2 regions of the Brachybacterium sp. AOP29-B2-41 genome follow, and region 1 is predicted to be linked to the other one. Evidence: riboswitches for the same ligand, from Rfam matches in the RefSeq annotation. Region 1 holds a riboswitch; the other holds the start of a gene.

The links. A riboswitch is a leader RNA that binds a small molecule or an ion and turns the genes downstream of it on or off. The one in region 1 is predicted to bind thiamine pyrophosphate.
Region 2: linked by a shared signal. The riboswitch ahead of ACT3T9_RS07190 (ECF transporter S component) and the one ahead of ACT3T9_RS11640 (YkoF family thiamine/hydroxymethylpyrimidine-binding protein) in region 1 are both predicted to bind thiamine pyrophosphate.

What each region holds. Positions count from the first base shown of each region.
Region 1 is NZ_JBQSXR010000011.1:29,606-32,805, reverse strand. Features, by position in the region: gene ACT3T9_RS11650 (MBL fold metallo-hydrolase) at 1-688, shown strand, start outside; gene ACT3T9_RS11645 (protein-L-isoaspartate O-methyltransferase family protein) at 696-1,262, shown strand; TPP riboswitch at 1,238-1,346, shown strand; gene ACT3T9_RS11640 (YkoF family thiamine/hydroxymethylpyrimidine-binding protein) at 1,384-2,073, shown strand; gene ACT3T9_RS11635 (ECF transporter S component) at 2,070-2,765, shown strand; gene ACT3T9_RS11630 (ATP-binding cassette domain-containing protein) at 2,755-3,200, shown strand, end outside.
Region 2 is NZ_JBQSXR010000005.1:199,478-202,677, forward strand. Features, by position in the region: gene ACT3T9_RS07180 (M13 family metallopeptidase) at 1-501, shown strand, start outside; gene ACT3T9_RS07185 (hypothetical protein) at 498-1,064, shown strand; TPP riboswitch at 1,155-1,260, shown strand; gene ACT3T9_RS07190 (ECF transporter S component) at 1,306-1,953, shown strand; gene ACT3T9_RS07195 (ATP-binding cassette domain-containing protein) at 1,950-3,200, shown strand, end outside.

The DNA of each region.
Region 1 (3,200 bases):
GGAGACCGGCGGGCGTCGACTGCTGATCGATCCCGGCGGCTTCAGCGGCGAGGCCGTGCGCGGCCTCGGCGCCGCGGTGCTGACAGGGATCGACGCCGTGCTCCTGACCCATCAGCACCCCGATCACGTGGACCGCACCCTGCTGGACGAGGTGCTTCGCCTGGCGACCACCGCCGAGGTGATCGCGGAGCCCGAGACCGCGCAGCAGCTGCGGGAGGCGGTCGACGGCGCCGCTGCGGTGCGCCCCGAGCAGCTGCGTCCGCTCGCCGCCGGGGACGCGCACGTGCTTGCCGCGGTCCCGGGCCACGGCTCGTTGCGGATCGAGGCTGTCGGCGGCCGGCACGCGATCATCCACCCGGACATTCCGCGGGTCGGCAATTCGGGTCTCGTGATCTCCGCGGGGGACGGCCCCCGGCTCGGCGTGACCGGAGATTCCCTCGAGCCGCTGCCGGAGTTCCACGGCATCGACGTGCTCGCCTTCGCCGTCGTCGCCCCCTGGTCGAAAGTGTCCGAGACCGTCGACTTCCTCCGCGCCGTCGGCCCGACGCTGGCCCTGCCCGTGCATGAGGCGATTGCGAGCGACGTGGGCCGACCGATCTATCGGCGCCAGGCCACTGCCCTCGCTCCCGAGGGCACGGAGGTGCGTGACTGGCCGGTCGACGGGGTCATCGAGCTCCCCGGGAGCTGAACGCGCCATGAGCGCCGAAAGGAACAGGAACCGGTCCGAGGACCGGCGGGACCCCGCGGACCGAGCAGGGACCGGCGACGGTGCCTCCCGCGCGATGCATGCGGTGCCCCGGGAGCACTTCCTGCCCCCGGAGCTGCGGGACCGTGCCGGCGTGGATTCCCCGCTGCCGATCGGAGTGGGCCAGACCAACTCCCAACCCAGCACGGTGCTGGACATGCTCCGCCTGCTCGATGTGCGTGAGGGGCAGCACGTGCTCGACGTCGGTGCCGGTTCCGGCTGGACCACGGCGCTGCTCGCCCACCTCGTCGGACCCTCCGGGAGCGTGGTGGGTGTGGAGCGGCAGGTGAGCCTGCTGGCACCTGCCCGTGCCGCGCTCGCCGGGACCGTCGGCCGCGAGGACGGCCGCGCGGAGATCCACGAAGCCCTCCCCGGGGTGCTGGGGGCGCCGGCGGACGGACCTTTCGACCGGATCCTGGTCTCCGCCGCCGCCCGGTCCAGCCACTGGTTCGTGGACCGCCGCGCTCCAGGGACGCCGGATCGGGGTACGGTGCTTCCGTGCACGGGAGTCCGGTAGGCCGGGCTGAGAGGGAGTTCTCGAACTCCGACCGTAGAACCTGATCCGGATCATGCCGGCGCAGGAAGCTCCGCCAGGCGATCGTCGCTGCGCGTCCGTGCCCTCGTGAAAGGCACGGATCGTGAGCATCACTCCCGTCGGCACCCCCGCCACCCTCCCGGGCACCGCCCCGGATCCCACCGAGACCCCGCTCGGCTTCGGCGTCGGCGCCAGGGTCACCGCAGCCGTCATGACCGATGACTACGCCCGAGTGCTCGTCGGCATCCTGTCCCGGCTCGACCTCACCGGCCTGGTGCGCGAGACGGGGGACGTCTCCACCTATCTCGGCGGCCACGAAGCCCACCTGCAGCGGTATCTCATCGACCTCGCAGACGACCTCGCCCGCACCGAGCACCACGCCACCCTCTCCGTGACCCTCTCGCGCGGCTGCCCGGGAGAGGTGACCTGCGAGCTTCCCGGTGGCGCCGGCCCGCGCGACGTCGGGATCACCGAGCCCCGTCGCACCGGCCGTTTCGCTTCCGCGGAGTGGGCGCTGTACCCGCTGGCGGACCAGGTCGCCGCCGACGGCACCGCGCCGGACCACATGCGCGACATCTACGCCGCGATCGACCGCGCCCGGGAGCTGGGCACCTTCCGCGGCTCCGAGCATTTCGTCACCCGCCTCGAGGGCGACATCGGCGAGGTGATCGCGACTGCCGTCGCCGGCTGGTTGCAGGTGGGTCGCAGCGTGCAGCACGTCACCAGCCATCTCACCCTCTCCCTGAACAGCCCCTCCCACGAGGTGCGCGAGCTCGGCGAGGAGACGCGATGACCCGCGCACAGACTCCGGCAGAGACCCCCTCCCGGGCTCCCGGCCAGACTCCCTCGCAGGCCTCTGATCTGGCCGCTCGTGCCGCCCGGCGTCCGAGGCTCTCCCTGCGCGAGATCGTGCTGGTGGTGGTGCTCGGTGTCGTGTTCGGCTTCCTGTACTGGGTGTTCGTCCAGGCCTGGAACGGGCTCGCGATCGCGATGGGCCCCGCCGGGGACCTCGCCCAGCACGTCCTGTTCGGCTCCTGGCTATTGGTGGGACCGGTGGCGCTGGCGATCCTGCGCCGCCCTGGCGTGGGCATCCTCGCCGAGATGCTCGCCGCGATCATCGAGGTCGTCTTCCTCGGCAGCCCCGTCGGCCCGATGCTGGTGCTCGCCGCCGCGCTGCAGGGCATCGGCAGCGAGCTGCCCTTCGCCCTGACCCGCTACCGCCGGTTCGGTTGGGGAGTGTTCGCCGCCTCGGGCGCCTTCGGTGCGGGCCTGGTGTTCTTCTGGACCGCCTACCGGATGGGCTGGTACGGCCAGGACCTGCTCGCGCTGCGGCTCGGGATGCAGGTGCTCTCCGGGATCGTGCTCGGCGGTCTGCTCGCCAGGGTGATCGTCCGCGCCCTGGAGCGCACCGGCGTGCTCGCGAACTTCGCGATCGGTGCCGCCGCGCAGGGCGACGACGGCATCCCGGCACGTCGTGTCCGCTGAGGCCGCAGCGGCCGCCGAGGTCACCGCGCCGGGCGAGAGGGAGGCGGCGGCCCCCGGGCAGTCGGGGACGGTGGTCGAGGCACGGGAGCTCGAGGTGGTCCTGCCCTCGGGGGACGGCGTCGGCCCCTGGACCGGGAGCATCCGGGCCGGGGAGCAGGTGCTCCTGCTGGGCCCCAGCGGCTGTGGCAAATCGACGCTGCTGCGCGCGCTCGCCGGCGCGCTCCCCTCCCACCAGCGCGGCCGGGTCACCGGCACCCTGCGGGTGGGCGGCATCGACCCGATCGCCGAGGGGGTCCTGGCCACCGCGGGGACCGTCGGATTCCTCGGTCAGGATCCGACCGACGGGGTGTGCCTCCCGCGGGTCGCCGATGACGTCGCCCTCCCGCTCGAGAGCCGCAGCGTGCCGCCCGCGCAGATCGGGAAGCGCGTGCGCGA
Region 2 (3,200 bases), on a different contig from region 1:
GTGGGCCACGGCTTCGATGACCAGGGCTCCAAGTACGACGGCGACGGCAACCTGATCTCCTGGTGGACTCCCGAGGACCGCGAGGCCTTCGACACCCGTGCCGCACAGCTCATCGCCCAGTACTCCGAGCTCTCCCCCCGTGATCTCGACGAGTCCCATCGCGTCAACGGCGCGCTGACGATAGGCGAGAACATCGGCGACCTGGGCGGTCTCTCGATCGCTGTGAAGGCCTACCTGGCAAGTCACGACGCCGCTGACATCGACGTCGAGCTCGACGGATTCACCGGGCTGCAGCGCGTGTTCTGGTCCTGGGCCACCGTGTGGCGCGGGAAGAACCGTGACCAGGAGGCGATCCGTCGGCTGGCTGTGGACCCCCATGCGCCGATGGAGTTCCGCTGCAACACGGTGGTGGGCCATCTCGAGGAGTTCCACGCCGCCTTCGCGGTGACTGAGGGTGACGCCATGTACCGCGCGCCGGAGGAGCGGGTGACGATCTGGTGAGGCCCGAACCTCCGTTCTATGTGGGGCGCACCCGGCCCTCCTGGATCGGCTGGACCAGGATCGGGATCACCCTGCTGTTCGGCGTGATCCTTGTGCTGCTGATGTCCCAGCGCTCCAGCCTGCCGGGAGTTCTCCTGGTGGCGGCGCTGTTCCTCGCCCTGGCGGTGTGGACCTGGATGGGGCAGTGGACGCGCTTCATCGTGGATGAGCACGGCCTCACCGTGAGCCTGGGCGGCTTCCTGCCGCGCAGGCCGTGGCCGCTGTCGGAGTTCCGCACCGTGCAGCTGCGAGAGCTGCCCTCGTCACGCGCCGGGGTGACCCTCGGCGGTTACGGGTGGCGGCGCGGCACCGTGCTCACACCCCACGCCCAGGAGCTCACCCCTGTCGGGAAGCGGAAGGTCTTCACCGTGGACGAGCCGCGCGCCGCCTACCGGGTGATGGCCACCCGGCCCGGCCTGATGGTCGAGATCATCGGCCGCGGCTCCACCCACTTCATCATCTCGCCGGTCGATCCTCAGGCGACGGCCGAGGCCGTCGACCAGGCGATCCGCGCCCGCCTCTGAGCGGGTGCCGCCACGGCGCCGGGGCTGCTGCTCGGTGATGCCCCCGCGGCCCCGGTCAGGGCGCCCGTTGGGGTAGAGTGGCTCCTTGTCATCCACTGACAGGGGAGCACCGAGCGGTGCTGAGAGTGCGCACCAGGCGCAGACCCTCGAACCTGATCCGGCTCACACCGGCGTAGGGAGTCGGGATATCCGTGCGGCACCTTCGGTGCTGGACGCCCCTTCCGTTGAGGAAGGAGAAGTGATGATTCGTTTCCGCACCGTAGATCTGCTGGTCACGGTTCTGATCGGCGCCGCCTTCGGTGTCGCATTCCTGGGGTACGGCCAGCTGTACACCCTGATCGGGCCGCTCACCGCAGCCTTCAAACCCGCCGAGGGACTCCTGGCCGGGATCTGGTTCCTGCCTGCCGTCCTGGCCGCCCTGATCGTGCGCAAGCCCGGCGCTGCGCTGCTGGCCGAGATGATCGCCGCCGTGCTGTCAATGCTGCTGGGCAGCCAGTGGGGCTGGGGCACGGCGATCTCCGGCCTGATGCAGGGCGGCGGGGTGGAGCTCGCGTTCCTCGCCTTCCGCTACCAGCGCTTCACGCTGCCGGTCGCGATGCTGGGCGGGATGCTCTCGGCCCTGCTGGAGTGGGGCTGGGAGAAGTTCGCCTACTACCAGGAGATGAGCTGGACCTACTCCCTCGTGATGCTCGGCTTCTTCCTGCTCTCCGGGGCGCTGCTGTGCGGCGTGCTGGGATGGGCCGCCAGCCGTGCCCTGGCCGCCACCGGGGCTCTGGACTCGATGCCGGCGGGCAGGGAGCGCGCCCAGCGGGTACGAGCCGCATCGCCCTCCGGAGGATCTGCTGGATCACAGGCTGAGCGCATGGCACCGGACGACGCCCGGGCGTGACGGACCTGTCCCTGCGAGGGCTCACCTGGCAGCCGTACACGCGGGCCGAGCCCACCGTCCTCGACCTCGACCTGGAGATCCCCGCCGGGCAGCGCGTGCTGCTGGCCGGGGCCAGCGGCAGCGGGAAATCCACCGTGCTGCGGGCCCTGGCCGGTCTCCTGGACGAGGAGACCGGAGAGCTGACCGGCAGCGCGCCCGGCCCCGCCCGCCCCGGCGAGCGGGGCCTGCTGCTGCAGAACCCTCTGGACGCCCTGGTCGCGGCGACCGTCGGCCGGGAGGCGGCCTTCGGCCCGGAGAATGCCGCCCTGCCACGTGCGGAGATCCAGGCCCGCACCACCGCGGCGCTCGATGCGGCGCTGGTGGATCTCCCCTCCGACCGTGCGCCGCTGGATGCCTCCGGCGGGCAGCAGCAGCGCCTGGCCCTGGCGGGATCGCTCGCGTTGGATCCCTCGGCGCTGCTGCTGGATGAGCCGACGTCGATGCTCGATGAAGCCACCGCCGCTGCGGTGCGCGAGTCGATCCTGGCCACCGCGGCGGGCCGCACCCTGGTGGTCGCCGAGCACCGGCTCGCACCGTGGCTGGACCACGTGGAGCGCCTGATCGTGCTCGGTGAGCAGGCACAGATCGTGGCCGACGGCCCGCCCCACGAGATCGCAGCCGGCATGACCGCCTCCCCCGCCGCACCCACCCGCTCGGCTCCCCGCGCGCAGCACGAGGGCGCCGTGATCGCGGCCCTGCGGGGCATCGATGCCCAGCGGGGCGGCCTGGCCGTGCTCGACGATCTGACCCTCGAGCTGCGCAGCGGAGAGCTGTGCGTGATCACCGGCCCCAGCGGCAGCGGCAAGACCACGCTGCTGCGCACGCTGCTCGGTCTGACCGCCCCGTCCGCTGGGAGCGTGGAGCGGCCCGCGCCCGAGCACGTCGCCTTCGTGCCCCAGAACCCCGAGCACTCCTTCGTCGCCGGCAGCGTGCGCGAGGAGGTGCTCGCCTCCCCCTGGGCACGCGACGAGCAGCTCGCCGATCAGCTCCTGGAGCGAGCGGGCCTGAGCGACCTCGCCCAGGCCAACCCCCACACCCTCTCCGGCGGGGAGCAGAGACGCCTCGCGATCATCGCCGCCCTCGCCCAGAAGCCTCGCCTGCTGGTGCTGGACGAACCCACCGTGGGACTGGACGCGGCGCGCCATGCGGCGGTGCTCGAGCTGCTGGCCGCCGCGCGAGCCGAGGGCTGCGCTGTGGTGGCGGCCACC